One region of the Brevibacillus borstelensis genome, then DNA from elsewhere that is predicted to be linked to it. Evidence: riboswitches for the same ligand, from Rfam matches in the RefSeq annotation. Region 1 holds a riboswitch; each other region holds the start of a gene.
The links. Region 1 has a riboswitch for cyclic di-AMP ahead of V5G20_RS22680 (C40 family peptidase). Riboswitches for the same ligand answer to the same signal wherever they lie in the genome.
Positions count from the first base shown of each region.

Region 1 (10,183 bases):
AGCAAACGGAAAGAAACGATTGAACGTGTATTCGCTGATATGAAGGAAAAGCATGGCATGCGTTGGACGACCTTACGAGGACTGGAGAAGGTCACGATGCAGGCGATGCTTGTTTTCGCTGCCATGAACTTGAAAAAAATGGCGACCTGGCTATGGAAATCAGGTCGCCAAAAGGTGAACGATCAAAACACCTTCGGTATTTTCATCAAATTATTAAACAAACTCCCTCTGCTGTTCGTTCAGCGAGGGAGTTTGTCTGCAACCTGACTCACCCAGAGGGTGAGTCCGAATTAGCGGAAAACGGGATAGCTATGGAAATGAGGAGCAGGGCAGCAGCTAGTCCAGATGATGCGTATGTACGTAGATGGCCGCCTGTGTACGGTCCTCGACGCCCAGCTTAGACAGGATGTTGCTGACGTGGGTCTTTACGGTCTTGATGCCGATGATCAGTTCGTCCGCAATCTCCTGGTTGGACTTGCCTTGGCCGATCAGCTTCAATACTTCCAGCTCGCGCGGCGTCAACTGTTCATGCGGCTGCGCTTCTTGTCCATGACGGAAGCGGGCCATGATTTTGCCGGCGACGCGAGACTCCAGGACCGGCTCGCCTGCGGCTGCCGCCCGGATCGCCCGGGCAATTTCGGCTGCACGCGAGGTTTTCAAGAGATAACTGAACGCTCCTGCCTCAATGACGGGATATACCTTTTCATCATCAATGAAGCTGGTCAAGACGATGACTTTGCTAGCGGGGCAGGTTTCACGTACCCGCCTGGTCGCTTCCACGCCGCCGATCCCCTCCATCACGAGGTCCATCAAAACCACGTCCGGCTGCAGCTCGACAGCCAGCTTCACTCCTTCTTCACCGCTGGATGCTTCGGCTACTACTTCAATGTCGTCTTCAGTAGACAGATAAGCAGCCAATCCCATTCGCACCATTTCATGATCGTCCACGAGCAATACGCGTATCATGTCAGCTCTCTCCCTTCCATTTCCGCTTGCAGCATGATCGGGATGCGCACCTCGATCTGCGTCCCTTTTCCGACTGCCGAGTAAATATCCAGCGAGCCGCCGAGCTCTGCCACCCGCTCCCGCATGCTTCTCAATCCGTACGAAGTCAGCTTCTCTCCCTCCGGATCAAAGCCGACGCCATCGTCTACGATGCGCAGCCTGACTTGCCCCTTCAGCGTAAACAGCTTGACCGCGATGTGGTTGGCACGGGCATGCCGGAGCGTGTTGGAGAGTGATTCCTGCAAAATGCGGAACAGATGGTCCTCGATTCCGCTCGGCAGGTTGTCCACTTCTTCGATCTCCCAGCTAATTTCCATCGCATTTTTGCGGGTCAGCTCTTCCAGCAGATCTTCAATGGCTTCCTTCAGTGCCTTGTTCTGCAAAGTCGCCGGGCGGAGGTGCAGCAGGAGCGCCCTCATCTCCGCCTGCGCAGCCGCGGCCATTTCTTCCACCAGCTCGATCTGCTGGGCAGCTCGCTGCGGATTTTTTTCGATCAGTCTTTTTAAGGCTGCAGTGGTCATCGCGATGGCAAACAACTGCTGGCTGACCGCGTCGTGCAGCTCGCGGGCCAGTCGCTGCCGCTCTTCGGTGACCGCTGTATGCTTCAATTGTTCCGCCAAAGCGGCGTTGTGATTGGACAGCCGTTGCAGGGAAGCGACCTGTTCTTCCCACTGGGCCGCCAGACGGTTCAGCTGCCAGCCCAGTTCACCGATCTCGTCCTCGCCCAGCTCAGGGACGCGCGAAGACAATATGCCGCGCCCCAGGCTGGTGGCTGCCTCCCAAAGCACCTGCAGTCTCTTTTTCAGCAAATTCCCGAAAATGTAGCCTCCGACCAACCCGACGACACTTGCTGTCAGGATCGCGAATGCAAACGAGGCCAGTTGTGTTTTCCAATCCAGCTTCTCCGGCAAATAGAGATGCAGGTAGGTCGCAAGCCATCTCGTGACGTCCGGGTCCCCGGCCACCACGAAATACAGAATCAAACTGCACAAAAAGGAGGCGGTAACCGCTCCTACGGCCAGCAGCAAACCGTAGCGCACGTACTGCCATTGGATACTTGCCAACCGCTGTCGTCGCATTTGTCAGTACCCCCTAAATGTACTTGACTTTAACATCGCCGACGAGCAGCGAAATCTGTACATGGATTTTTTGCGCTTCCTGTTCGTACTGTTCGGAGCGGATCATCACGCTGCGATTGATGCCCCCCTGCCTATGGCCAAACACTTCCAGATCGCCGATGCGCACCTCCGCAGATACGGCTACTGGCATGTCTACCGGAACGTAAATAGTGACGTCCCCCACCCAACCGTCGACTATCAGAAACGCTTCATCATCCATCAGCATCGCCCGGGACAGATCTATGACAACATTCCCGACTCCGTGCCAGATATGCAACTGGCTTAGCTCAAAGCGGCCGGATGTCAAGTGAAAATCACCGATCAGCGAACTGCGGGAATCTTTGGGCGACAAAATGCTGCCAGGGCCCGCGGATGAAGCAGTCCATCTGCTTCTTTCCGTTCCAAATGGATTGCGGTATCCCGCTTTCTGTCTCCAATGCCCTGATTGTTTGCCTGTTGCCGTATCTTCCGCTGAAGCAAAATTCGGATCAGCATCGGCTGCTTCGGCAGCCTCCGGTATTGTCGGCCGGATTCCTTTGTCAGCCGAACGCCCACGGATCAGCCGAAATCCAAAGTAAATGAACAAAAGCGGGATTACAAGCTGGAACAGATCATCCATGCCGATATGAAGCCACATGTCCAAAGCAATCATGATGCCGAGCCCGGCCAGCAGGCCTCCCCGAACACGCTTGTGATTTCCCCACATCTGTACGCCGAAATACACGAGAACCATCGGCCACAAATCAAAGAGGCCAAACGTGATTATATGCAAGCTGTCAAGAAAAAGGCCAATTCCTGTCAAAATGATCAAGACACCGACCGTCATTTTTTGTAAGCGGGACAATTTCACAAAGGTCTCCTCTCTTACGCCCCATGTCGGCTAATTTCCTACACTTCCGTCACGGCAAGTATAAATAAACGCAGGCGGAATATTCAACGGCGTAAATGTGGTTTCTACCCGCTGAAAGCGCGTCTGCAGCTCAGCTTTCAGTTGGAGGGAGTATTGAAACGTGATGAACAGGCCACCCGGAGCAAGGGCAGACTGGACTTCATCCAAGATCCCCGTCCGCAATTCCGCGGGAAAGTTGGCAAACGGAAGTCCGGAGATAATGGCATCAGCCTTGCCAATCCCGGCCTTACTCATGTACTCTTGCAGCTTCAGTGCCTCATCCCACATCGTGATGCCGGGAAATCGGCGAGTCAGCATTTCGCGAAACAACGGATCTCTCTCCACCAAAATGTATTTGGTATCGAGCCTTTTTTTCTTTAGAATGCTTTCCGTAAAGGCGCCTGTTCCAGGCCCCAGTTCTATAATCACGTCAGACTGATTCCAGTCCACGCTGCACAGCATCTTTTCGCATAAAAAACGAGAGCTGGGAATGATGCTTCCTACACGTCCTGGCTCCGCAAAAAATCGACGTAAAAAGACCATAAAGTCTGCCAAGGATAGAACCTCCTAGGGGAAAAGCAGCCTGCTTGGACAGGCTGCCTGGTTGCCACTTCCTATTCTACACGAGATGCCTGATTCCTGTCGTTACTCCTGAACTTTCGCAGGCTCGGCATCCTTTTTGCTTTGCAAAGACGCTTTGATTTGGGCCAGCTCCTCATCCAGATCATTCTTTTCAAGGGACTCGAGAGCTTGCTCCAAACCAGCGCTGGTCTGGCGCCACTGGCCGCTCAGATTGGCTTCCGCTTCCATCCGCAGCACTTTTTCTTCCATCCGGGAAAAGCCTTTGCCGGCAGATTGATTGCCCATGCCGACAATTGCATGGTTCACTTGTTTTTGCGTTTTCGCTACTTGCGCTCTTGCCATCAGAGTGAATTTTTTCGCTCTCATTTTATAAAATTCTTCTTTCAGCTCGGTCAGCTTCTCGCGCATTTGCTGAGCGGCTTCCGATGCTGTCAGATAAAGGGCTTCGTATTCCTGGGCACGCAGCTCGTATTGCTTCTTGTCGGCCAAAGCCCGGCGCGCGAGCAGGTCTTCCCCTTCGGTCAGCGCCAGCTTTACTTGACGATCGCGTTTTTCCGCAAGCGCCACTGCCTCTTCCCATTGCTGGTGGAATTTCTTCTCCAGGGCCACTTGCTTGGCTACTGCCACTTCTACTTGTCCGATCTCCACTTCCATGTCACGCATGTACTGATTGAGCATAACCACCGGATCTTCCATTGAATCCAAAGCGTCATTCACAGAAGCCACCGTCAAGTCACGCAGTCGTTTAAAAATACCCATTTTTTAGTCCTCCTTATCATATCACAAGAAATTTGATTGTCATGTACCTTGCACTTTTCAGGTTTGTTTCATCACTTGTCATCGATATCAAGGTTGTTGCTTCTTGGCCATTCTGTGCTCCCAGCCGTCCAGAGCATCCTCTTTCAATACCTGCCTTGCCCACTGCCGCTCCCATACTGTCGGCATGGAATCATGCGTCTTGTCACTGCGGCGGATAAAGCGGTACCCGAGGTAAATCACTCCGATAGCCAGTACGACATTGAACAGTAAATGCAGCTTGCCGATCAACATTAACAGCCCGAACAGAAAGACCAGTATCCCCCAGAAGCGGGAACCGGAGCTGCCAATCACTTTACGGGCTCCGTATAACATGATCAGCCCGGGGATCAGCACACCGAGGAAATCGCCGCCGTCGATACCGAGTTGGTCCAATAAGACAAACCCTCCGGTCAGCAGCAATGCGAGTCCAAGGAGCACCTTGCCAGACCGCTCACTCATGAAATGCTTCCCTCCAATCGACTATTTGTTGGTGTGTCAACCTTATGCCTTTATTCTAGACGGGGCGAGTGTTCGACATAACGGGCGAGCGGTTGGTTTTTGCCTCCGTCCCTGGACGGATAAAGTGTCGTCCCCCAATCGGACAAGGATCCCTCTTGATTGGATTCAGCCCTTTTCCGGCGCAGGGCGAGCCGTCATGGAGAAGAAAAGTCCGACACATGGTTTCCATTACATATAGAAGAAAAATGTCGTTTGCACGGTACTGACGAAACGTTACAGCTTATGACAAAATATTGTGACGAAATCGTGAACAAACAAGGGTAGAAAAAGGAAAAGTGGGACAAGTGTTGAATTGTGTGGAGGTGCGTGTAAAAAAATATCGAAAAATAGCCGAGTTCCGCTATGCGGAAACGGGGGACCCACTATCTTTGGGGTGAATGGCTGCGCTCTCGCAGTCTAGGGCATTCCTTTCGACCGAACCCTTCAGCTAACCTCGTAGGCTCAGGAGAGGAGCAGTATCTTTTGCGCAAGACAGTAGTTTCTTTGCTTATTGCCGGATTGCTTGCAATGGGTACCGGTGCGGCGCATGCTCAGGAGGGAACCCCCCTGATGACTGTCGTCAATGATCTGTACGGTGTCCCTTACAAGTCTTCCGGAACCACGAAAAAAGGCTTTGACTGCTCCGGTTTTACACGCTATGTGTTTGATGCGCTAGGTGTAGATTTGCCTCACAATTCTTCTTCTCAGTATCAAGTCGGCCAACCGGTTAGCCGCAAAGATTTGCAGCCCGGCGACCTCGTCTTCTTCAAGACGAATGGAAGAAGCATTTCCCACGTAGGAATCTACATCGGCAATGACACGTTTGTGCACTCGGAATCTGGCAGAGGCGTCGTCAATACCAAATTGAGCGACCCCTATTACTGGAGCAAACGCTATGTAGGAGCCAAGCGAATCGCTGCTCCGGCACTCCAGGCGAAAGCCACCGACACTCCTCCAGCCAAGAAAGCGGTACAAGCGGCTTCCTTGCCTGAAGCACAACCAGAACAACAAGCGAAAGCGCCCGAGGCAGCTCAACCAGAGCAACAGCCTGGGCAGCAGGCAGCAGCTGCAGCTGAGACACCAGTTGAGACACATACAGTGCCACAGCCGGAACAACAGCCGGAAGCGCAGCCTAGCAAGTAAGTGCAAGCACAAAAATGAAAGCCAGGGACGTTAGGTCTCTGGCTTTTTCTGACGAAATTTAGTACCTGGTGTCAATAGGAAGTAACACCCGCTATTCTTCATTATATGTCCTTTTTCCTGCCGGAACACGCTGGTAACGTTTGGTTTCTTTGTCCTTCACCAGTCAAACCGTGTTATGATAGGAGAGAATACAAATATTCAGGAGATTTGAGGTTACTGGGGGAGTACCTGTGAAAGACCATATTTTGCTTGTAGACGACAATCAGGAAATCATAGAGCTTCTTGAAGATATTTTGGAAAACGAAGGGTATGAGGTCACTTTTTCAGAGAGCGGGGAGCATGCCCTTACTTTGTTGAAGCAAGGCTTGAAGCCCAATTTGATTCTTTTGGACATCATGATGCCGAATATGAGCGGCTATGAGCTGTGCTCGCAAATTCGCCGCGAATCGGACCTGCCGATCCTGTTTCTCAGTGCGAAAGGAAAAGCGGTCGACAAAGTCGTCGGTTTTGAAATCGGCGCCGATGACTATATCACGAAGCCATTCGACACGGAAGAGCTGCTCGCCCGCATCCGGGCGCATCTGAGAAGGTACGAGCGGATTCGCAAGCATACCGAAGAGCACAGCGAAAAGGACCCATCCGGCTCCTCCATTACCGTTTTGAAATTTAAAGGACTGGAAATCCACAAGGAAACGTACTCGGTGTATGTAAATGAAGAAAAAATTGACCTTTCCACCAAAGAATTTCAGTTGCTCACCTTTCTGGCCGAAAATGCCGGCATTGTGTTTACCCGCGAACAAATTTACGACCGGGTATGGGGATACGGCTACGGCTCCCTCAATACTGTGACGGTTCATATCAAAAATTTGCGGGAAAAGCTGGAACGGGAGCGGCAGTACATCAAAACGCAGTGGGGGACGGGTTACGTTTTCATCGGGGAGAAGGTGTAGATGAGCATCCGCAACAAGCTGTTCCTCTCGTTCTTCGCACTGATTGCGCTGAACCTGTTCGTTTTCAAGTTTGTCTTCGAGGATATTATTGTCGTTCAACTGAAAACGGATCGCCACAATCAATATCGCTATGAAAAGGAAACGGCTGAAAAGGTTCGCGTCAATCAGCTGCTCAGCGCCAGCAATTTCAAGGACCCGACAGACCGCAGCGAGTTGGAAAAGCAGTTGCCGGAGGATTTGGTATACAAAATGTTAGTCAAGGACGCCAACGGCAACACGATCTTCATCAAGACATCCCAGGCATACAATTTGAAAAATCCGCCGAGGAAAATAAAAAAGGAAAATACCGATCTGAAGGTTGTGGCGGAATACCATTTTCAACACGAACCGCCGAAAAAAGGCGAAACCATCATCTACTTCTACACAGATGACTCCGATATTATGGCAACAAAAGGGGTCAGCATGATGCTCTGGTACATCTACGGGAGCATTGCCCTGGTCGGACTTGTCCTGCTCGGCTTCTTCGTCCGCTGGATTCACCGGCCGGTAAACGAGCTGTCCCGCGTAACGCAGGAAATTCGCGAAGGAAAACGGCTGGTTTCGTTTACGTACCATTCAGAAGACGAATTTGGCCGTCTGTTTCGCTACTTCTCCGACATGGTCGATCAGCTCCGGTTTTCCGAAGAGCGTCAATCCGAGCTGATTTCCGCGATCGCTCACGATTTCCGGACACCGCTGACAACAATCAAAGGATACGCCTCCTACATCGCCTCAGGGCGGGTAACCGATCTGGAACGGATCAAGAAGCAGATGAAAAAGATCGAACAGAAGACGGACGATCTCGACAAGCTGCTCGACGAACTGCAGGACTTTACCCAGCAAAGTACGGAGCTGAAGCTGAACCTGAGCCGCATCCACGTCAAGAGCTTTGCAAAAGGAATCATTGAGGACTACCTGGTCAAGATCAAGGAATCGGGACTAACACTCCAGTGGAAGCTGCGCATCTCCAATGATCTGTACATCGAGGCGGACGAGACCAAGCTCCGCCGCGTACTGGAAAATCTGTTAAACAACGCCATTTACTACAACAAGCCGAACGGATCGATCCTGCTCACCTGCGACCAGCGGGAGGGGCATGTGCTCTTTTCCGTGATCGACAAGGGTGAAGGCATCTCGCAGGAGGATTTGACCAAAATCTTCACCAAGTTTTACCGCGCGGAAAAATCGCGCAATCGCAACAATGGCGGAACCGGCCTGGGCCTGACGATCTGCCAAAGCATCGTCCAGCGGCACGGCGGTTCGATTTCCGTCAGCAGCGAGCTGGGGAGGGGGAGCTCTTTTTCCTTTACGATCCCCTTTTTCCAATCTTAATTTATATAGATTTATTCTCAGTTAATATATCCTTTATAATTGTCTGGTAGATTATCTTGTATAGCATGTTGCTTTCAGTGATAAATAACCCCAGTTCGGTATCTAACACCTTAGCGGAAATTGCAAAAATGGTGGGCAGATGCCTTTTTTTTATGCAAAAAGACACGAACCGTCAATGAAGTGACCCCAAAAAGTTAGACAGTCATTTTAATTAAGCAGCAAGTAAGGTTTGAGTTCGGTATTGCACTGGACTCAAGCCTTTTAATTTTGCCTTGATTCGTTTGTTGTTGTAGTAATCGATGTATTTTGCTAACTCTTGTTTAAAATGTTCAATGTTTTCAAACTCCTGCATATATAAAAATTCCGATTTTAAGATACCAAAGAAGTTCTCCATTACAGCATTGTCATAACAGTTTCCTTTTCGTGACATACTCTGCGTAATGTTCTTTTCTTTTAATGCCTGTTGGTACTTGCTCATTTGGTAATGCCAGCCTTGATCCGAGTGAATAAGCAGCTCGTCTTCATCTGTTAGTCGTTTAAAAGCTTGGTCCAGCATCGTTGAAACAAGAGAATACCTTGGTTTTGAATCAATCGTATAGGCGACAATTTCTCCGTTAAATAAATCTAACATTGGCGATAAATAAAGCTTTTCGCCAAATAATTTAAACTCCGTAATATCCGTTACCCACTTCTGATTTGGCTTGTCTGCGTGGAAGTTGCGATCCAAAATATTCGGCGCCACCTTTCCAACTTCCCCTTTATAGGAGCGATATTTTTTCATCCGAACCATGCTTTTTAAGCCTAACTGTTTCATCAATCGCTGTACTTTTTTATGGTTTACCTGATGTCCTAGATTCTTGAGTTCATCCTTAATACGACGGTATCCGTAGCGTCCTTTATGTTCATGGTAAATCGCCTGAATTAATGTTTTTAATTCAGCATGTTTATCTGGACGGCTGAAAGTTTTTACATAGTAATAATACGTACTTCGTGGAATACCCGCGAGTTTAAGTAGCGCTTTTATAGGAAATTCGGTCCTTAGTTCAAATACTACTTGCGCTTTGTCTTGCTTTGTAATTTTTCCTTGCTTTGAACTAAGGCATTCAACTTTTTTAAGTAAGCATTCTCCATGCGTAAACGCTCTAATTCTTCCTGCAGTGCCTCGACTGATCCTTCAACAGGTGTTCCTTTCTTGTGTCTCTTCTTCATGGCTGGACGCCCCTTTTTCTTTGAAATGAGAGCGTCTATTCCTTGTGATTGAAATTGCATTCTCCATTTTCGAATCAATCCAGGAGAGGTGATTCGAAAAATGGCGGCTGTTTCATTCGGAGACGTCCCATAAGTATTCATATAATTGAGTACGTCTAGTTTAAACTGTACCGAGTAACTTGTATAGGATTTTACAAAGGCTTTTTCACCCTGATGCTCGTACTGCAACACCCAGTTTCTCACCATATAGTCAGATGCACCAATGGACGCTGCGATCGAAGCATAACTCTCCACACCTTCTAAGTATCGTTGAACCGCAGCTAACTTAACATCCCCACTAAATTTAGTCATAAAAAAACTGCACCCCCAACTGTTGAATATGTCCAACAATTGGGGTGCAGTTCATCAATGGTCCGTGTCTTTTTCTGTGCCCTTTCGTTATTGCGACCGCGCCTCCAGCCTCATCATCAGACCGCCTTTCGGGCGAAGGGTGACAAGCGGCTCCGCTTCCACGGGCTTGCCCGGGTCGGCGAGCTGAAAGCGATACTTCTGTGCGAACGTAGCGAGCAGCAGCGCGGCTTCCATCAGGGCAAAGTTGTTCCCGATACAGATGCGCGGAC
Region 1 is NZ_CP144922.1:4,722,059-4,732,241, forward strand. Features, by position in the region: gene V5G20_RS22645 (IS1182 family transposase) at 1-267, shown strand, start outside; gene V5G20_RS22650 (response regulator) at 337-966, opposite strand; gene V5G20_RS22655 (HAMP domain-containing sensor histidine kinase) at 963-2,084, opposite strand; gene liaF (cell wall-active antibiotics response protein LiaF) at 2,098-2,973, opposite strand; gene V5G20_RS22665 (class I SAM-dependent methyltransferase) at 3,004-3,567, opposite strand; gene V5G20_RS22670 (PspA/IM30 family protein) at 3,658-4,353, opposite strand; gene V5G20_RS22675 (LiaF transmembrane domain-containing protein) at 4,441-4,851, opposite strand; cyclic di-AMP (ydaO/yuaA leader) riboswitch at 5,230-5,368, shown strand; partial or broken gene V5G20_RS22680 (C40 family peptidase) at 5,374-5,883, shown strand; gene V5G20_RS22685 (response regulator transcription factor) at 6,264-6,983, shown strand; gene V5G20_RS22690 (sensor histidine kinase) at 6,984-8,354, shown strand; one part of gene V5G20_RS22695 (IS3 family transposase) at 8,566-9,470, opposite strand; one part of gene V5G20_RS22695 (IS3 family transposase) at 9,470-9,914, opposite strand; gene V5G20_RS22700 (cytochrome P450) at 10,002-10,183, opposite strand, start outside.

Region 2 (10,183 bases), 2.4 Mb from region 1:
GAGCAGCGCAGTTCCTCAGTCAAGTGGAGCGGCCGGAAAAGGGAAATGTCGTCTTCGTGTTTCAGCCGGCCGAGGAGGGAGGCGGCGGCGCCCAGGTCATGATCGAGGACGGGTTGCTTCGGGAGACAGGCATTCAGGCGATGGCCGGACTGCACGTCTTTCCGGGGGTGCCTGTGGGCCGAGTGACTGCTGTCAGAGGCGTAGGCTGTGCTGCTGCAGACACGATCCACATCCGGGTCATCGGCCGCGGCGGACACGCGGCGCATCCGCATCTGGCAGTCGACTCCGTCGCTGTGACTGCAGAGGTCATCTCGGCGCTGCAGCAGATCGCCAGCCGCCATGTGGACCCGCTCGATCCGATCGTCATTACAATCGGCAAGATTCAGGGAGGGACGGCGAGCAATGTGATCGCCCCGGAGGTAGAGCTTTTCGGAACAGTCCGCACGCTGAATCCGGCTCTTCGGGAACAAATGCCGGAGCGGATTGAGAAAGTGATCGCCGGCGTTACCCAAGCCTTCGGAGCGACCTATGCGTTTGATTACGAGTTCGGGTACCCGTCGATTTTAAATGACGACGGCATGGTGGATCTCTTGCTCAAAACGTCCGATGACGTTCTGGGACAGGGCAAGTACCAGCTCGTGAAGCCGTCCATGGGGGGAGAGGACTTTTCCTACTACACCCATCAAGTGCCGGGCGTATTCTTCCGCCTGGGTGTGGGCAACGAAGACAAGCGCACTCAATATCCACTGCATCACCCGCTGTTCGACATCGATGAAGACGCGCTTCCGATCGGCGTCGCCATGCTGTCGGCGTTTGCCTTGAATTACTTGAGGCAATAGGCGGGAGCCACTTCAGTGTATCCATAAGGGGGAAACCAGACATGAAAAAACGGATTGCAGGCTTTGGCCTCGCAGCGATCCTTGCTCTGTCAGCGGCCCTGGTCGGCTGCAGCAGCCAATCTGGCGCGCCGGCTCAACCGTCCGGGAACAAGGAAACGGCACAGCCCGCTGGACAGAACGGAGAAAAAGTGCTGACGATTGCCAGCGGCAGCGACATCGTCACTTTTGATATCCACGATCACAACAACACGTCGACGGAAGCTGTGCACGTCAATATGTTCGATTATTTGGTGCGAAAGGATGCCCAGCAAAAGGTGCAGCCCGACCTTGCAACCGAGTGGGAGACGGTAAACGACACGACCTGGCGCTTCAAGCTGCGTCAGGGCGTAAAATTCCACAACGGCGACGAGTTCACCGCCGAGGACGTCAAGTTCACGCTGGAGCGTGTAGCCACGGACAACAAGCTGCTGGAATACGGAAACTACAAGCAAATCAAAGAAGTGAAAGTAATCGACCCGCATACGGTTGAAATCATCACCCACGCGCCGGAACCGGTCCTGCTGAACCGTCTGTCAAGGCTCGGCTCCGGCATCCTCCCATCCAAGTACATCAAGGAAAAGGGCTGGGACGAATTCCTGAAAAACCCGGTGGGAACAGGCCCGTACAAGCTGGAAAAATGGGTGCGTGACGATCGCCTGACGCTGGTGAAAAACGATGAGTACTTCGGCGAAAAGCCGAAATGGGACAAGGTCGTTTTCCGTTCCATCCCGGAAGATGCGACCCGTGTCGCGGAACTGCTGACAGGCGGCGTCGATATTGCCGTAAACATCCCGCCGAGCGATCTGCAGCGCATCAAGGACAACGACGGCACCGACACGAAGCAAGGACCGACCCAGCGCGTCATGCAGCTCACCCTGCGGCTGACGCCGGGAACGGTCACCGAGAATCCGAAGGTGCGTGAAGCTATTGATTTGGCTATCGACAAGCAGGCGATCGTCGACAACATCCTCGCCGGCGGAGGCGTGCCGACCCGCACCCGCGTGACTCCGGGCAACTTTGGCACCAATCTCGACCTGTACAACAAGACGCTCTACGATCCGGAAAAGGCGAAGCAGCTTTTGGCGGAAGCCGGCTATCCAAACGGTCTGGAGCTGACGCTGAATGCGACGAGCGGCCGTTACCTGAAAGACAAGGAAACGGCAGAGTTGATCCAGGCGATGCTGGCCGAGGTGGGAATCAACGCCAAGCTGGAGCTGCTGGAGTGGAGCAAGTTCAACGAAAAGTACAAAGCGAAAAAATTTGATGAAGTGTTCATGATCGCCTACGGAAACTCCATGTTTGACGCGTCTTTGGCGTTTGACCGTTTGACTACGGAGCGGTCCAAGGGCGAGTCGGATTACAGCAACCCGGAGCTGGACAAGCTTCTGGCGGACGCCGAAAAGAACATGAACATGGAAGAGCGTGAAAAGCAGTATAAACAAGCGCAGGAAATCATCGCGGAAGAACGCCCGCACATTTATTTGTACCAAATGAATGCCAACTACGGTGTGAGCGACCGCATCAACTTTGAACCGCGTTTGGACGAAATGCTGTTCGTCGATGAAATTACACTGAAATAAGAAAAAGGTGCAGCGAATGGGGTCTCCACTGGCGAGGCCCCTTCCTGTTCCATGACCGACAGCTTGATGAACCTGTTTAGCAACTCGCAAATGTTTCGGGAGGTGACACCGTGAGACAGTATTTGTTGAAGTCGATTCTGCAGATTGTTCCCGTGCTTTTTCTGATCTCGATCATCGTCTTCGTGCTGGTGTACGTTACCGGAGACCCGGTGTCTCTGATGCTGTCCGATACGGCGACGGACGAGGATCGGGAAATCCTGATCGCTGCGCTGGGGTTGGATCAGCCGATGCACATCCAGTATTTCCGCTTTCTCGGCAACATGCTGCAGGGGGACTTCGGCACATCTTTCCGCTATGACATGCCCGCCCTGCCGATTGTTTTGGAGCGTCTGCCGGCAACCTTTGAACTGGCAATTGCAGCCATGATCGTCGCCACGGTGATCTCGATTCCGCTGGGCATTCTGTCCGCGACCAAGCGAAATTCCTTTTTGGACATTTTCGTTTCAGGCGCTTCCGTATTGGGCAAGGCAATGCCGCATTTTTGGCTGGGAATCATGCTGATCCTGTTGTTCGCCGTCGAGTGGAAGACCTTGCCGGTATCGGGAAGGGGTTCATGGGACCATTTGATCCTGCCTGCCTTTACACTCGGGACGGGAATTGCTGCGGAGATGACCCGCCTGATTCGTTCCAGCATGCTGGAAATTTTGGGGCAGGACTACATTCGCACAGCGAGAAGCAAGGGGCTGATCGAAACCATTGTCGTGTACAAGCACGCCCTGCGAAATTCGCTTATCCCCGTAGTGACCATCATGGCTTTGCAAACCTCTACCCTGATCGGCGGCACGCTGATTACGGAGACGATCTTTTCCTGGCCGGGAATGGGACAGCTAATCATTCAGGCAGTGAATACCCGCGATATGGCCATCGTCCAGGCCGCTGTTTTTGTCGTCGCCTTTTTGGTCATCGTCAGCAACATCCTGGCAGACATTTTATACCGCGTGTTGGACCCGCGCATCAAGTACAACTAAACGGAGGTGAGCCGTATGTCTCTTCCCCTGGAATCGCAAACAGCACAAGCAGGCAGCGTCGGCCAGGCGGTCAAAAAGCCGGGGCAGCTCCGCCGTTTGGCCCGCATGCTGTTGAAAAGCAAAACAGGAACAATCGGACTTTTGATCGTCATCGTCGTCGTATTTATGGCCGTCTTCGCCAGTGCGATCGCTCCTCATGATCCGGCCAAAACCCAGGCAGCGCAGCGCCTCAAGCCTCCCATGTGGATGGAGGGAGGCTCGCCGGCAAATCCGCTCGGAACCGACAATCTGGGGCGCGATGTGCTCAGCCGCATCATTTACGGCTCGCAGGTTTCCCTGATGGTCGGGGTTTGTGCCGTCGCCGTAGCGGGCGCGATCGGGGTCGTACTGGGACTCGTCTCCGGCTACTTCGGCGGGATCGTGGATAATCTCATCATGCGGACGGTCGATTCGTTTCTCGCCATTCCGAATATTTTGTTCATGCTGGTGATTTTGACCGTCCTCGGGCCCAGTCTGACGACCCTGATCCTCGTCCTCGGCTTTACCAACTGGGTCAAGTACGCCCGCATCATCCGCGGTGAAGTGCTCAGCGTCAAGGAACGCGACTTCGTCAGGGCCGCCCGCACTGTCGGCGCAAGCGACGGGCGAATCATTTTTACACACATTTTGCCCAACGTTATTTCCTCCTTTATCGTCGTCTCTACGTTGAGCGTAGCCACGACGATCATCGCGGAGGCCTCGCTCAGCTTTCTCGGCTTGGGGATTCAGCCGCCGACTGTCTCCTGGGGCGGCATGCTGAGCGACGGCAGGCAGTACCTCGCTACGAGCTGGTGGGTGGCGACCTTCCCCGGTGTAGCGATTACGATCACGGTTTTGGGCATTATGTTTCTCGGAGACTGGCTGCGCGACATTCTGGACCCTCGCATGAAGGCTAGAGCGAAGTAAGGAGGGGAGACTCGATATGGAAGCAAACTTGCTGGAAGTGAAACATTTGCGGACGCATTTCAAAACTGAGGACGGCGTCGTTCCCTCCGTAAACGGCGTCTCGTTTTCCGTAGCCAAGGGCGAGACACTTGCCATCGTCGGCGAATCGGGCTGCGGCAAAAGCGTTACCTCCCTCTCGATCATGGGATTGGTCGCCCCGCCTGGCGAAGTGGTGGGCGGAGAAATCTGGCTGGAGGGCCAAAACCTGCTCGCTTTAAGCAAAAAAGAGCTTCGCAAGCTGCGCGGCAACAAGCTGTCGATGATCTTCCAGGAGCCGATGACCTCGCTCAATCCCGTGTTTACGATCGGGAACCAGCTCGGAGAGGTATTTCGCCAGCACAGACAGATGGACAAAAAGGAAGCCCGGGCACACAGCGTCGAAATGCTGGATCACGTCGGCATCCCCAATGCGGAAAAGATCGTCGATTCCTTTCCCCATCAGCTTTCAGGGGGTATGCGGCAGCGCGTCATGATCGCCATGGCGCTGGCCTGCAATCCGGCCCTGTTGATCGCGGACGAGCCGACGACCGCCTTGGACGTGACGATCCAGGCACAAATTCTCGAGCTGCTGAAAAAGCTGAACAAGGAGTTTCAAACCGGAGTCATTCTGATTACGCACGATCTCGGTGTCGTAGCCGAGATGGCGGATCGAGTCGTGGTGATGTACGCGGGAGAAGTGGTGGAGCAGGCTGACGTCTTTTCCCTTTTTGCGGAGCCGAAGCATCCGTATACAAAAGGGCTGCTCGGTTCGCTGCCGAAGCTGGACGAAAATCGGGAGGAGCTGGACTCGATCCCCGGCTCGGTACCGAATCCGCTCGACATGCCGGGCGGCTGTGCGTTTCACCCGCGCTGCCCTGCCGCCACAGAAGAGTGCAAGCAAAACAAGCCGCAGCTTCAAGAGGTGGCCCTGAACCATCTGGCACGCTGCTTCTACGCGTAAAGGAGGCACATAGCAATGGACCAGACGAAAGAACCGCTGTTGGTGGTTAAAGGGTTAAAAAAGCATTTTCCCTTCAAGAAAGGCATGTTTTCCAAAGAGACAGGCTACGTACGGGCCGTAGATGGCGTCGACTTTACCGTGTACCGCGGAGAAACGCTGGGAATCGTCGGAGAATCCGGCTGCGGCAAGTCGACCACCGGCCAGATGATTTTGCAGCTGCTGGAGCCGACCGAAGGGGAGATTTGGTTTGAGGGAAAAAATCTGTCCACTCTCGGCAAAGCCGAGGTCCGCACTTTGCGGCAGCACCTGCAAATGATTTTTCAGGACCCGTATTCCTCGCTCAATCCGCGGATGCGGGTGGAAGAAATCGTGGCCGAGCCGCTGCGCGTACACGGCACCCACAAAGGAAGCGAGCTGAAGGAAAAGGTTGTGGAGCTGCTGCGCCTTGTCGGGCTGGATGCCCACCATATGAGCCGCCACCCGCATGAATTCAGCGGCGGGCAGAGACAGCGGATCGGCATCGCGCGCGCCCTCGCCTTGAATCCGAGCCTGATCGTCTGCGACGAGCCGGTATCGGCGCTCGACGTGTCGATCCAGTCGCAGGTGCTGAACCTGCTCAAGAAGCTGCAAAAGGAGCTAAAGCTGACCTACATTTTCATCGCCCACGGCTTGCCTGCCGTCAAGCATATCAGCGACCGGATCGCGGTCATGTACCTGGGCAAAATCGTGGAGCTGGCAGAGCGCGACGAGCTGTTTGCAAACCCGCGCCACCCCTACACGGAAGCGCTTCTGTCGGCTGTCCCGATTCCTGATCCGACGCAGCGAAAGGAACGGATTGTCCTGCAGGGCGATCTGCCGAATCCGGCCAATCCTCCGTCCGGCTGCCATTTTCACACCAGATGTCCGTATGTGCAGGATGTGTGCAGACAGACTGCGCCGACACTGACAGAAGGTGCTGCAGGGCATTTTGTCTCCTGCCATTTCCCGCTTGCTCAAAGCCAGGAAGGCGTTATGGGATAAAACTGGCATTTGTTTCACGAAAAAAGGAGGTGCCCCGATGTCTTTGGCAGACAGAAGGGGCCTTTTTTCATCAAGTAGAGACTGAGTGGTCATCCGGAGATTTGACTTGATGATCGAGTTCATGCATAATAGCCATAAGCTTAATTTCCGATTTGCATAATCGGAAAGCGGGGGAACCACTTTTTCCGGGGCGAATCGGCAGCATATCTGCCGTAGGGAACCATCTTTCCCGAGTCCGTCAGCTAACCTCGTCAGCCTCAAGATGGGTCAAAACAAGCATTCCGTGTCAGATCATTCCGACGTGGAAAACAATTCGGTTTTTTGACCCTATGCTTTTGCAGGGTCTTTTTGTATTTTTACAGGTACAGACCCTGCATTGGCGGGGTCTTTTTATTTTCAAAAATACAGCGAAAAGAGGGGATGCGAATGGCAAATGCGGTTGTCTTTGAACGCGTGCGCAAATCGTACGGCTCGACGACTGTGATCCCGAATCTCAATCTGGAGATTCCCGAGGGGAGCATCACAGTGCTGGTCGGGCCATCCGGCTGCGGCAAGACCACGACGATGAAGATGATCAACCGGTTGATTTCGCCAACATCGGGGACGATTACCGTCGGCGGAAGGAATTCGGCGGAGGTCGATCCGGTCGCGCTGAGGCGGAGCATCGGCTATGTGATTCAGCAGGTCGGCCTGTTTCCCCACCTGACAATCGCGGAAAATATTTCGCTGGTGCCACGGCTTCAGGGGGGAAAAGGGTCGATTGATCACAAAAAGGTCGATCGCCTGCTCCATATGGTCGGCCTGGCCCCCGACCGGTACCGGGACAGATACCCGTCCGAGCTCTCCGGAGGCCAGCAGCAGCGGGTAGGGGTAGCCCGGGCGCTGATGAGCGATCCGCCGATCATTCTGATGGATGAGCCTTTTTCGGCGCTCGATCCGGTTACCCGGGAGCAGCTGCAGGATGAGCTGATCCGGCTGAACCAGGAGCTGAACAAAACAGTCGTTTTTGTCACCCACGACATGGATGAAGCGTTGAAAATCGCCGACCAGATCGTGGTCATGCAAAACGGGAATGTGATCCAGCAGGGGACGCCCGATCACATTTTGCGCCATCCGGCCAATGATTTTGTCCGGGAGTTCATCGGGGAAAAACGGCTGCAGTCCCACCTCGGGCAGCTTGTCCAGGATGTCATGGTCACGCAGCCGGTTACCGTCTCCCCGGGCCGAGGGCTGGCGGAGGCTGTACAGATCATGCACCGCAAGCGGGTAACCGGGCTGATCGTTGTCGACAAGCATGGGAAGTACTTGGGCATGGCGGATACGGCGGATATTCACAAGCGGTACCCGGATGAATCGCTGGCCATCCGCGATGTGATGCGGACAGACACCATGACGCTTTCACCCGACACTCCGCTCGCGGATGCCATCGGCTTCGTGCAGGAAGCTCCGTACGGGTACGTGCCGGTCGTCCGCCAAGACGGGACGTTGGCAGGCTTGTTGACAAGGGCCAGTCTGGTCGATGTGCTTGCACGGCCATACTTGGATCAGGAGAGGAGCGTGGCGCAATGAGTGAAGTGATTTCCGTAATGGCAGACCGCTGGCCGGATATTGTGCAGGCGAGCTGGGAGCATATCGTTCTGTCTGTCGTCGCGTTGTTCTGGGCGATTGTAGTTGCGGTGCCGACAGGCATTCTGCTGACCCGGTACCGGAAGCTTGCCGGTCCGGTGCTGGCCGTGATCTCGGTCTTCCAGACGATTCCCAGTCTGGCGCTGCTCGGATTTATGATTCCGCTGTTTGGCATCGGACCGATCCCGGCTGTCATCGCGATGGTCATTTACGCGCTGCTGCCTATCGTCCGCAATACGTACACCGGCATTTTGGACGTCGATTCCTCGCTGCTGGAAGCAGGGCGCGGCATGGGGATGACCAAAGGCCAGATGCTGCGGATCGTAGAGCTTCCACTGGCCCGCCCCGTCATATTTGCCGGGATTCGCACGGCTACGGTCATGACGATCGGAGTGGCGACGCTCGCGGCGTTTATCGGGGCAGGCGGCTTGGGCGACCTGATCCTTCGCGGGATTGCCATGGTGGACACGGGCATCATCCTGGCAGGTGCGGTGCCGGCTGCGCTGCTGGCGGTCTTGTTTGACCTGATTCTGGCCTGGGTAGATTGGCGAGTGACGCCAAAAGGATTGCGCATTCGCCACTCGCGTTAGGCCGCTTTATCCAAATAGCTGATTTTTGAAGACTTGAACACATCAGGCTTTTTGGGGTTTTTCAAATAAACGGTTAATGATGAAAGGGGAGGATCTTGTGAGAGCAGGATGGCTGAGGAAAGTTGGAATGGGCGTGTTGGCATTGTCGATGATGGCTGTGACGGGCTGCTCGGTTCTGACCGGTACAAAAGCGTCTGATCAGGTGACTGTGGTGGGGAAAAATTTCACGGAACAAGATATATTGACGAATCTCGTAGGTATCATGCTGGAGAAAAATACGGACTTAAAAGTCGAGACAAAGCCGTTTTTAGGCGGGACCGATGTAGCTTTTAACGCCGTCAAAGGCGGCAGTGCAGACCTGTATGTAGAGTATACGGGAACGGGTCTGGTCAACATCATGGGACAGGAAGCGATGAAGGACCCTCAAGAGGTGTACGACAAGGTAAAGGCAGATTTTGCAGAGAAATACAAAATGGAATGGCTGGAGCCGATCGGGTTTAACAACACCTATGCCCTGGCGGTGACAAAAGAGACGGCCGATAAATATAAGCTGAAGACAATCTCTGATCTGATCCCGCATGCGCAACAGCTCACGTTCGGAACCGAACAGGAGTTTCTCGAGCGCTCGGACGGCTTGAAAGGCCTGGAAAAATCATACGGCCTGAAATTCAAAGGTACGAAATCAATGGACGCCGGTCTTAAATATAAAGCAATCAGCGAAGGGAACGTCGATATCATCGATGCCTTCTCGACAGACGGTCAGCTCGTGAAGCACGATTTGGTCATTTTGGAGGACGACAAGCATTTCTTCCCGCCGTACTTTGCCGCGCCGCTCGTCCGTCAGGAAACGCTGCAGAAGCATCCGCAGATCAAGGAAGTGCTGAGCAAGCTCGCCGGGAAGATTGACGACAAGCAAATGGCGGTGCTCAACGCGCAGGTGGATGTAGACAAGAAGAAGTCGCGGGATGTTGCGGAAGCTTGGCTGAAGGAGCAGGGGCTGATTCCTTAAAATGAGGAAGTCGGCATTGGCTAGATATGTATAGCTAGGAGCTGTTCTCCTGGAAGAATAGAATGAAGTGGACCCGGAGCAAATGGGGGTCTGGCTGCTCTAAAGCGGCTGTGGCGAGGAGAAGCCTGTTTCCATGCTCCGCTCCGGTTCCACGTTCTGCATGGGAGGGTACTGCGCCGGAAGTCGCCAGTCGCTCCACCAGGAAAACGCAAATGCAAAACGCTAAGAGGTTGTGATTAAGCCGGTTTTCACCACGTTACGTGTGAAACCGGCCATTTTTTTTTGCATTAGGTCAAAAAACCTTCACCTGCCCAAAAAGTTGGCCGCTCCACACTTTTGCAACGAACGATTTTACCCGTTGTATGGATGCAGCCTTCATTTTTTCACTGGTGAAAGGTCATACAGACTAGGAAATTCTTCGTTGGTGGTAAAAGAGCGCATCATTCGTAACCGTTTCAAAGGCGTGTTCAATAAACTGTAGACCATTATCGGTTCGAATGACAGGGTATTCCCCAAGTAGTGGGATAA
Region 2 is NZ_CP144922.1:1,570,807-1,580,989, forward strand. Features, by position in the region: gene V5G20_RS07295 (amidohydrolase) at 1-839, shown strand, start outside; gene V5G20_RS07300 (ABC transporter substrate-binding protein) at 881-2,458, shown strand; gene V5G20_RS07305 (ABC transporter permease) at 2,569-3,486, shown strand; gene V5G20_RS07310 (ABC transporter permease) at 3,502-4,431, shown strand; gene V5G20_RS07315 (ABC transporter ATP-binding protein) at 4,448-5,410, shown strand; gene V5G20_RS07320 (ABC transporter ATP-binding protein) at 5,426-6,430, shown strand; cyclic di-AMP (ydaO/yuaA leader) riboswitch at 6,558-6,702, shown strand; gene V5G20_RS07325 (ABC transporter ATP-binding protein) at 6,857-7,999, shown strand; gene V5G20_RS07330 (ABC transporter permease) at 7,996-8,646, shown strand; gene V5G20_RS07335 (glycine betaine ABC transporter substrate-binding protein) at 8,744-9,655, shown strand.
Region 2: another riboswitch for cyclic di-AMP. It lies ahead of V5G20_RS07325 (ABC transporter ATP-binding protein); the one in region 1 lies ahead of V5G20_RS22680 (C40 family peptidase).

Region 3 (10,183 bases), 1.8 Mb from region 1:
AGAATGAAGTCATGCCCTTGCTCGCCCTGACGGAGCAGCTTCAGACCGAGATTGGTCACCGGGCTTCCCGGGCTTCTGCCGCTTACATGGCTGTTGTGAATGGCAATGATCGAAGCCTCGGGGTTGGTCATGTCGTGCAGGGCGACTTCACAGTGGTCGCCAATCGTTCGAGCCAGGCCCTCAACTACAGGAATATAACTGGCCAAAATGGGATGCAATGAACTCATGTGTGAAACCTCATTTCCTAGCGTGTTTATGTGGGAGAATGCGGCTGCGTCTCCTGGGCAAATCGTCAACGAGGCCTGCTTGTTTACCGGTGGTGTACGCAAAGCTTACCCCCTTTATACACCTGCCTTACTCGCTTGAGAGAAAGCAGGTTTTCCACCGGATTTCCCTCCACAAGCAGCAGGTCTGCCCATTTTCCTGCCTCAATGGAACCCGTTCTGTCCTCCAGCTTCATGCATGCAGCTGCCTGCAGCGTCGCGGCCCGAATCGTCTCAATCGCTGGCATTCCTTCCTCGTGCATGAGCTGCAATTCATCCGCCAAATACCCTGGGATGTTAAAAGGGGTACCGGCGTCTGTGCCTGCAGCAATCTTCACTCCGTGCCGAAGCGCTTTGCGGAAGCTTTCCCGATGGATCTGGACAAACGGCTCTGCCTTGCGGACAAACTCCTCAGGCACTCCGCTCTCAGACGGCTGGCGCAGGATCAGCGTCGCAGCAATCAGGGTCGGAACCAGAAACGTTCCGTTTTCGATCATCAATTGGACGGCCTCGTCATCGAGTACCGTTCCGTGTTCGACCGTCGTAACGCCTGCACGAATGGCGTTTTTGATTCCTTCCAAACCAATCGCATGAGCTGCAGTTGTTTTTCCGGCATGAGAAGCTTCCTCGCAAGCGCAGCGCAGCTCTGCCTCTGAAAGCTGCGTGGAGCCCGGCTCTGTTCCTTTTGTTAGGACACCGCCCGTGGCCATCAGCTTCAAGAGATCTGCTCCCGCTTTCAGTTGGCTTCGGGCGGCCTTTCTCACCTCGTCAACCCCATCAGCCTCAATCGCCATTGGATGGCAGTGCCCGCCAGTCATGACGATGGGCTGGCCGGATGCGTAGACGCGCGGCCCCTCGACAAAGCCTCGCTCAACCGCATTTCGATAGGAAATATCTACATTGTATCGTGTACCCACATTCCGTACTGTCGTGATGCCAGCCTCGAGAAACTGTTTTCCTTGCTGATGAGCCCGAAACGCCGTGTCCGCTGCGGAATCCAGTCTGATTTGCCTGAAGGGATCAGGTGAAGCGTCCATGCCCAAATGCACATGGCAGTCGATCAAGCCGGGCAAAAGCGTCATTCCCGTTCCGTCGAACTCCCAGTCTGCCACTTCCGCATTGCCTGCCTCAGAGACATGCAATATTCCGGATTCGTCAAAGACAACCGTTCCTCTTTCAATCTGCCGCAAATGTACAACGTCGATTATTCTTACATTGTATATTTTTCGCCTCACGTCAGCACCACCCTGTTTATACTGGGATTTGTTGCGTGTACTTTTCGACCAGCTCAGCGAGCAGCTTCATGTTTACATTGCCGCCTGAAGCCAGCACGACTACCTTTTTTCCCTTGAGTGCAGTCCGATGGTGAATCATTGCTGCCAAAGCGGCCGCACCGGACGGCTCTACTACCATCTTGGCCCGTTCCGCAAGGCTCACCACCGTCCTTGCAATCTCTTCCTCGGAGACCAATACCATCTCGTCGACGTATCTTGTCGTGTGTGCATACGTGATCTTTCCCGGCTTTTTGGCCATCAATCCATCCGCGATCGTATCCACCTTTTCCACTTCAAACGGACAGCCGTGCCGAAGCGATTCATACATCGCCATGGCCCCCTCGCTATTCACGCCGATCACGCGCACGGCCGGCTTTGTCTCCTTCAAAGCAGCCGCCACGCCCGATATCAACCCTCCCCCGCTGACCGGAACGATGACCACGTCAACGTCGGGAAGCTCTTCCAAAATCTCCAGGCCGATCGTGCCTTGCCCTGCGATAATATGCATGTCTTCAAACGGATGGATCAAGACAAGACCTTCGCTTTGGTGAAGCTCCAGCGCTTTTTCATACATGGTAATGGAGGTGCTCCCTCCATCTACTACTTTGGCGCCGTAATGAAGGATCGCATTTTGCTTGCTCGGTACAGGATTGGTCGGCATGACCACTGTAGCTGCAATCCCTTGGATCTGGGCAGCGTAGGCAGTGCCTGCGCCGTGATTGCCTGCAGAAAAGGCCACGACACCCCGTCTTTTTTCCTCGTCTGTCAGGCTCACGATCTTGTTGTACGCGCCGCGGATTTTGAACGCCCCTGTCTTTTGCAGATTCTCGCATTTTACGTAGATGGTATTGCCTGACCATTCGCTGAAAGTGCGCGAATACTGCATAGGTGTCGGCAAGATGACACCCGCGAGATTGGCCCTGGCTTGCCTGATTTGCTCCAATGTAACGAACATGCGTTTATCTCTCCTCTTCCCTGATTTCTACGACCATTTCAATCTCCACAGGCAGATTCATGGGCAGAACGGATGTGCCCAAGGCAGAGCGGGCATGCTTCCCCCTGTCGCCAAAAACGTTCACCAGCAGATCGGAAGCCCCGTTCATAACCTGGGGCTGGTCGTAAAAATCGTCTGCGCTGCTCACCAGTCCGAGTACTTTCACAATCCGCTCAATCTTATCAAGATTGCCAATCTCCGCTTTGATCATGCTGAGCAGGTTGAGGACAGTAATCTGTGCCGCCTCATATCCTTGTTCTACAGTAAGCTCCCTGCCCAGCCTGCCCGTATAGAGCGGTTTCCCATCGACAAAGCAGCCGGCTCCTGAGGTAAAAACCAGGCAGCCCGAACGCACGCAGGATACGTAGGTTGCCAAAGGCGGTTGGTTCGGGGGCAGACTTACCCCCAGCTCTTCAAGTCTCTTTTCCACAAATGACAAAAGTACCACCACGCTTTTCTGAAAATTCTAATCAACACTCGATATTCTCATTCTATCACGATCCCGGAATAAAATGATACAATTTTTTTGATATCGACAAATTTTTTAGAAAAAATCAACAACATGCACCCGTCCGCTGAATCCTCCAGCCGCCTGTCATGGAAATCATGCCACAAATACACGGCGGTATTTCCTTTTCTGAACAAGCGTCAACAAGGTCTGCCATTATTTACAGGTTCCATTCTCTCAAGTCTATTTGTTATCCTAGTTAAGCCAAACAAACAAGCCGAAACTTCCAAAGAAGTGGAAGTGCGGGGGACTTCTTTTTGTAGAGTTAGCCACTCTGCATTGGGGTGAATCACGCTTGTGAAGGGTTGTATCCTCAGCCCGAACCCGACAACTAACCTCGTAGGCGAAGAAAAGGAGACGATGAGAACATGAAACCATTCGGCAAGTCTATCATCGCTATTGCTTTGGGATTGGCTGTTACTTCGATGTCCACTTCAGCATTTGCTGCCACATGCCCGGTAAAAAATGTTGTTAATCAAGGGCAATGGCTCCCATATTTCATGAATTCCCAACCTTCGCAACAATCCCAACCATCGAACCAATGGAACCAATGGAACTGGGCATTTCCATCCAACTCTATGCAATGGGTAGAGCTTCCGATGCAACAGCCGGTACAAAAACCGGTTCAGCAGCCGGTGCAAAAGCCGGTACAAAAGCCAGTTCAACAACCGGCTAAAGCTCCGGCAAGCAACACTGTCAACGCTTCCTCCCAGTTTGCTCGCGAAGTGGCAAATCTGGTAAACCAAGAGCGTGCAAAAGCTGGTCTGGCTCCGCTTGCTTACGATGCTGCATTGGAAAAGGTAGCATTGGCAAAAGCGGCTGACATGGATCAAAACAACTACTTTGATCACAACAGCCCTACCTACGGTTCTCCATTTGACATGATGAAGCGCTTTGGCGTATCGTACATGACTGCCGGCGAAAACATCGCCATGGGTCAGCGCAGCGCTGAAGAAGTGATGCAGCAATGGATGAACAGTGACGGTCACCGCAAAAACATCATGAACCCGAATTTCACGAAAATCGGCGTAGGCTACCAAAATGGTTACTGGGTACAAGAATTTACCGGATAACCTTGATGGCTGCAGAGAAGAACCGAGTTGCTCAACAGAGTGACTCGGTTTTTTCGGTTTTTTCCCTGCTTGCAAAAAAAGCCCACCTGAAGCTGGTGGGCATGGTATCGATCTAGGCTTTTGTGATCAAAGGAGAAAATGGCGACACCCGGATCAGAGGCTCATTAACGAGCGCACCAGCCGCCGTCGATGACCATTTCAAGGCCGCTCACAAACGAAGACTCGTCCGAAGCGAGATAAAGTGCACCATAAGCGATATCCTCGGGTTTGCCGAGACGAGGCAGCGGCGTTTGCGCCTGAAAAATGCCCCGAACCTCTGGAGCCGTGATCATTTGCGTCATTGGTGTTTCGATAATGCCCGGGTGAATGGAGTTCACGCGGACGGAATCCTTCGCGCATTCGACAGCTGCTGCTTTCGTAAGAGCTCTCAACGCCCCTTTGGAAGCGGTGTAACCATTCGTAAAGTTCAGAGCAACTAGTCCTGCGATAGACGAAATGTTGATGATGGAACCGCTTCCAGCCTTTTTCATCTCAGGGTAAACCAGCGTCATTCCCAGCACGCAGCCGGTCAGGTTTACATCCATCACCTTGTTCCAGTTTTCCATCGTAAATTGCTCAATCGTAGCATCTGTACTGATACCCGCATTGTTTACCAGGACGTGAATGTTGCCAAATGCCTCCAGACCTTGTGCGATGACGTTTTTCCATTCGTCCTCGGAAACGACGTTGTGTTTGACCCCGATGGCTTCCCCGCCGTCCGCCTTGATTTCATTCACCACTTCTTGCAGCTTGTCTTCGGACATGTCCGTCGCGATTACTTTCGCGCCTTCCTGGGCAAACAGACGAGCTGTTTGTGCCCCCATACCGCTTGCCGCACCTGTAATGATGGCGACTTTTCCTGTTAGACGACCCATAGTCGTATCCTCCCGCTTTTTCATTTCTGAAAAAGAAATTCAAAAAAATTTTAAACAACTAGTTGCTTTATCGACACTGTGTCGTAAATAATTATATCAATGCCCTTCTTATATGGGCAAACAACACAAAACGCCGAAGTGACGATAAATCAACAGAAGATCAACGTTGTGTGGATCACATAGAAAAAGTTCAACAAGGATGGGAAGAATGTCGATGAAACCGAAGAAGATTGATCCGCGGGTCAGGAGGACACGCCAGCTCATTCAGGACGCGTTTACCTCGCTCATACAGGAAAAAGGGTATGAGGCCATCACCGTACAGGACATTACCGAGCGTGCCACTTTGAATAGGGCCACCTTTTACCTCCACTATCGAGACAAACAGGATTTGATGTGGCAAAGCACAGAAGAAGTCCTCTCGGAGCTGGTGGACAGTCTGCGCGAAACGACCAAACATGCGAAAAAAGCAGACTTGCACGTAGATCAACCGCACCCCGTGTTCGTCTGCCTGTTTGAACAGATTGCACGCCATGCGACCTTTTACAAGGTAATGCTGTCCCATCACCAGGCACCACTCGCTGATCGCCTGATCGAAGTCATCACCGATTACATCTCCCAAGGCCTGGACGAATTCCAGCCCGATGACACCAAGCTCACGGCACAGCGAGAGATTATTGTCCGCTATACCGCCTCTGCCTTTTTAGGAGTCATCATGTGGTGGCTGGAGGGCGGCATGAGCTATTCTCCCCGCTTCATGGCGCTGCAATTGATGAGGCTTGCGATCAAGGGGCCGTATGAGCTGTCTCCGTTTGCGTGAGCCCTTTCGGGGCGGGAAATAGCAAAAAGCCGGAACGGTACCACTCCGGCTTTTCACATTCAAGAGGTTCTCGTCAAAGCGTTCTCTTCGCTTCGACGCTCTTAGCTCTCTGTGGAACAGCAGTCACACTTCTGCTCCTCTAGCAAAGGTACCTCTTTTTCATGCATTGTCTGTTTGGTCGGGTATGCCCCCACCTGCTGCAACTCTACACTGACATCTTTGTCATTGTTTTGTTGTTGGTCCATGGGAAGCCTCCTCACTGAGTGCGACCTGTGCCTAGTATACGCACCCGGGATGTGAAGCTATTCGTTCTTCAGGGATTCGTTCAGCCTTTTGCCCGGTTTGCCTGAAGGATGTGCTCCAGGTCTTTCAGGGCTGCAGCTGCGGCTGCCACCGGGTCGGATTTTCCTCCCCCCACCAACAGCTCCCCCATTGTGTCCGTTTCCAGACGAATCGCTTTGGTCGTCCCGCGGACTTGGGCGAACAGGTGAGTCTCGGACAATAGCTGCACGTCCACAGCGGCCTGGAGAGTGTCGTCGACTTTGCGCAGACTGCCTACCAGCTTGGGGACAAGACCGTCTGCTTTCCACTTCTGCACTAGCTCCGGTGTGATGCCTTGGATGCCCTTCCGTGCCACATCCGACAGGCGAATGCCTGCATGAAAAGCTGCATTGGCCATAATTGTCAGCTTGCAGGCCGTGTCCCAGCCTTCGAGATCAAAGCGCGGATCAGGCTCGGCAATCCCCATCTGCTGGGCGCGGATAATCGCCTCCTCCATGGAGATGCCTTCTTCCATCATTGCACTCAGCACAAAATTGGCTGTTCCGGTAAATATTCCTTCGATCAGCGCCACTTCACAACCGGCCAAATTGAACTGGAGCAAATCAACCGTCGGCAAAGCTGCAGCCGTTGCTCCGCTTACTTTGAGCATGGCCCCATGTCGTCTGGCCGCCTCATGGAGCCCCTGGTAATCTGCTATCAGCGCCCCTTTGGAGATCGCGATGACATGCTTGCCGCGGGACAGGGCGGTTCTCATGTAGGAGAGGGCCATGCCGCCAGTGACAATATCAGAAGGACCCGCTTCGATCAGGATGTCAAATGGACATGCTGCCAGGAAGTCGGCTCCCGTTTTCTTTTTATCTCCCATACTTTTCTCTGCGGAAAACGCCTGGACTTGTTCGAGTGCCAGTCCTTCATCCGCGTAGCAGCCAGCGGTCGAACGCATGACGCCGACAAGCCTGACATCGGCATCGTAGACCATCCGGTATCTTTCCTTGCGCTCGTGAAGCAATCTTGCGACTTGTCTGCCTACCGAGCCAAATCCGGAGATGACCACGTCGTATCGTTTCATTGCGAGTTCCTCCTTGCTGTGTACCGTACTAGATTCGCTGTCTGCGGCCGAATCAACGCGGCAAACGACGCCGATGAGCGAGGAGGGGATTGGCGTCTGCCGGCTTCAGCTTTTTGCCTTTCCGGTCATCGTACAGCTCATTTACATAGTCGATATAGAGGATGCCATGCAAATGGTCGATTTCATGCTGCACGCACCGGGCCAAAAATCCTTCTGCCTCCAGTACGACCTCTTCTCCCGCACGCGTTAGCGTCTTTACTTTTACATATTGGGCCCGCTTGACTATGCCAACGACACCGGGAATGGACAGGCAGGCTTCGGTTCCTTTTTGCTCACCCCGGCTGTCCACGATTACCGGATTGATCAGTTCGATCAGGCCGGTTCCGCAATCCATGACGACCAGCTGCTTGGGTATCCCGATCTGAATCGCAGAAAGACCTGCTCTTCCCTCGGTCGCGTAGATGGTGTCCGCCATGTCATCCAGAATGTTGCACACATTTTGCGTAATCGGGCTCACCGGCCTGGATCGTTCCCTTAGAATCGGATCCCCCAGCTGCACGATCATCCGTTCAGCCATCTCGCTTCTCCTCCCCGACAACGAGTCAATTTGTATCCAACGTAACAAAGCGGTCCCCTTTCGTCAAACGCTTTGCTGAACGCCTGTTTTTTCATCGACAAATACGCTTATATACGCTATCTTAAATGGTAAACATGAAGTTGATGGAAACGAAGAGGGAGGAAACCATGCATCCACTTGCATCTCAGCTCAACGAGACAATTCAACGTGAAAATCCGCACTTTTTCGACATGCTCTCTGAATTGGGCCGACTGATTTACTTCCCGAAGGAAGGCATCCTCAGTCAATCTGCCGAAGCGAAATCAAAGGCCAAAAAGTACAACGCCACGATCGGGATTGCATTGGAAAACGGCCAGCCGATGCATTTGAAATCGATCCAGGACACGTTGTCCGCTTATGCACCAAAAGACCTTTACGAGTACGCTCCCCCTGCCGGCAAGCCGGAGCTGCGCGCCGCCTGGAGGAAAAAAATGCTGGAGGAGCATCCTTCTCTGGAAAATAAAACCTTCAGCAATCCGATCGTGACGAATGCATTGACGCACGGTCTGAGTGTCGTGGCGGACTTGTACGCAGGACCGGGAGACAGCGTCATTATCCCCGACAAAAACTGGGAGAACTACGAATTGACATTCTCCATTCGCCGCGGGGCGGAAATGGTCTATTATCCGCTTTATAACGATGAAATGACTTTCAACGCGGAAGGTCTCAAGGATGCGATCCTGGCACAAAAAGAGAAGGGCAAAGCGATCGTCGTCCTCAACTTCCCGAACAACCCGACCGGATATACGCCTGGGCAAAAGGAAGCCGAAGAAATTCTCAAAGCGCTGAAGGCTGGTGCCGAGGCGGGAATCAACATCGTCGCAGTAACCGATGACGCCTACTTCAGTCTGTTCTTTGAAGATTCCTTGCAGGAGTCTCTGTTCGGCGCGCTCTGCGACCTGCATCCGCGAATTCTGCCGATCAAGGTGGACGGCGCGACCAAGGAAGAATACGTCTGGGGTTTCCGTGTAGGCTTTATCACCTACGGCGGAAAAAGCGATGCCCTGCTGGCTGCCCTGGAGCAGAAAACGCTCGGAATGATCCGCGCGACGATTTCCAGCGGACCGCACCCGTCCCAAACCTTTATCCTGCACGCATTGAATTCACCGACTTTCAACCAAGAAAAGCAAGAAAAGTTCGAGATCATGAAACGTCGCGCCAACCGGGTCAAGCAGTTGCTTGACAGCGGCAAATTTGATGACGTGTGGACGTACTATCCTTTCAACTCGGGATACTTTATGTGTCTCAAGCTCAAGAATGTAGATGCGGAAACATTGCGTACCCATTTGCTTGAGAAATATGGTGTCGGTACGATCGCTTTGGGCAAGACCGACTTGCGCATTGCCTTCTCTTGTATTGAAGAAGAAGACATCGACGAACTGTTCTCCCTGATTTACCAAGGAGTTCTCGATTTGCAAGGGTAATGGAAACAGAAAAAAGCGTTTTGGATGCTCATCCAAGACGCTTTTTTTCGTGTCGCTCCAGATATGCAGGTTCGAACAGAAATCAAGCTCTTCTGCCATCCTCCAACTGCGAAATAAATCGAGAGTTCTTGCCAAATCACGTCGACTCTCCTGTTACGATACTCTTTCAGCCATTTGCGCGGGCTGCTCAAGCTGATCCATGTCGACAGCAGGCAACAGCCTGCGCTCCCAACGTCGGACTTGGACTGTCCAAAAGCGAAGAGATGCCTGCATCACAGGGCCGACCAGAAATACTGACAAGAATGTGCCGAACGATATCGGTCCACCCGCGATCCAGCCCAAAAAGAGCGCCGTCCCTTCCAAGCAGGTACGGACCAGGCGGACAGATCGGCCGGTGATACGGACGAGCGACAGCGTGATTCCATCCCGCGGACCGGCTCCCAAGCGGGACGCGACATACATCCCCGACCCGATACCCATCAGAACAATCCCGACAACCAATTCGACAAACCGCGCCCACTGCGCTGTCACAACCGGAATGATGCTGCTCGCAAGGAAGATGTTGACAAAAAAGCCGATCAACAAAATGTTGGCGACGCTCCCGATCTGCGGCAAACGCCGATCCAGAATACATGCGATTCCGACCATCAGAATACCAACGATCTGTACCCATAAACCGACTGACAAGCCGGTCAAACCCGACAGGCCGATATGCAGGACATCCCAAGAAGATGCGCCTAATGCCGCTTTCATCATACTGACGGCGCCCATCGACAAAACGACCAAACCGAGTAAAAACAGAACCAGCTTGGCCGCAAACAACGGAAGTTTCCCCTTTGCTGTTTTCTCTCTTTTCAACAGTATATGCTCCTCTCCTGTTAGCAAAAATGTTCTCTATTTATAACGTATTTTACAAATTAATTACCTAGATAATTATATTTGTGGAGCC
Region 3 is NZ_CP144922.1:2,917,150-2,927,332, reverse strand. Features, by position in the region: gene V5G20_RS13860 (helix-turn-helix transcriptional regulator) at 1-227, opposite strand, end outside; gene V5G20_RS13855 (metal-dependent hydrolase family protein) at 311-1,498, opposite strand; gene ilvA (threonine ammonia-lyase) at 1,515-2,492, opposite strand; gene V5G20_RS13845 (RidA family protein) at 2,497-2,970, opposite strand; cyclic di-AMP (ydaO/yuaA leader) riboswitch at 3,245-3,400, shown strand; gene V5G20_RS13840 (CAP domain-containing protein) at 3,408-4,112, shown strand; gene V5G20_RS13835 (glucose 1-dehydrogenase) at 4,277-5,026, opposite strand; gene V5G20_RS13830 (TetR/AcrR family transcriptional regulator) at 5,241-5,843, shown strand; gene V5G20_RS13825 (hypothetical protein) at 5,945-6,088, opposite strand; gene V5G20_RS13820 (homoserine dehydrogenase) at 6,169-7,194, opposite strand; gene def (peptide deformylase) at 7,247-7,771, opposite strand; gene V5G20_RS13810 (aminotransferase class I/II-fold pyridoxal phosphate-dependent enzyme) at 7,939-9,234, shown strand; gene V5G20_RS13805 (YczE/YyaS/YitT family protein) at 9,388-10,092, opposite strand.
Region 3: another riboswitch for cyclic di-AMP. It lies ahead of V5G20_RS13840 (CAP domain-containing protein); the one in region 1 lies ahead of V5G20_RS22680 (C40 family peptidase).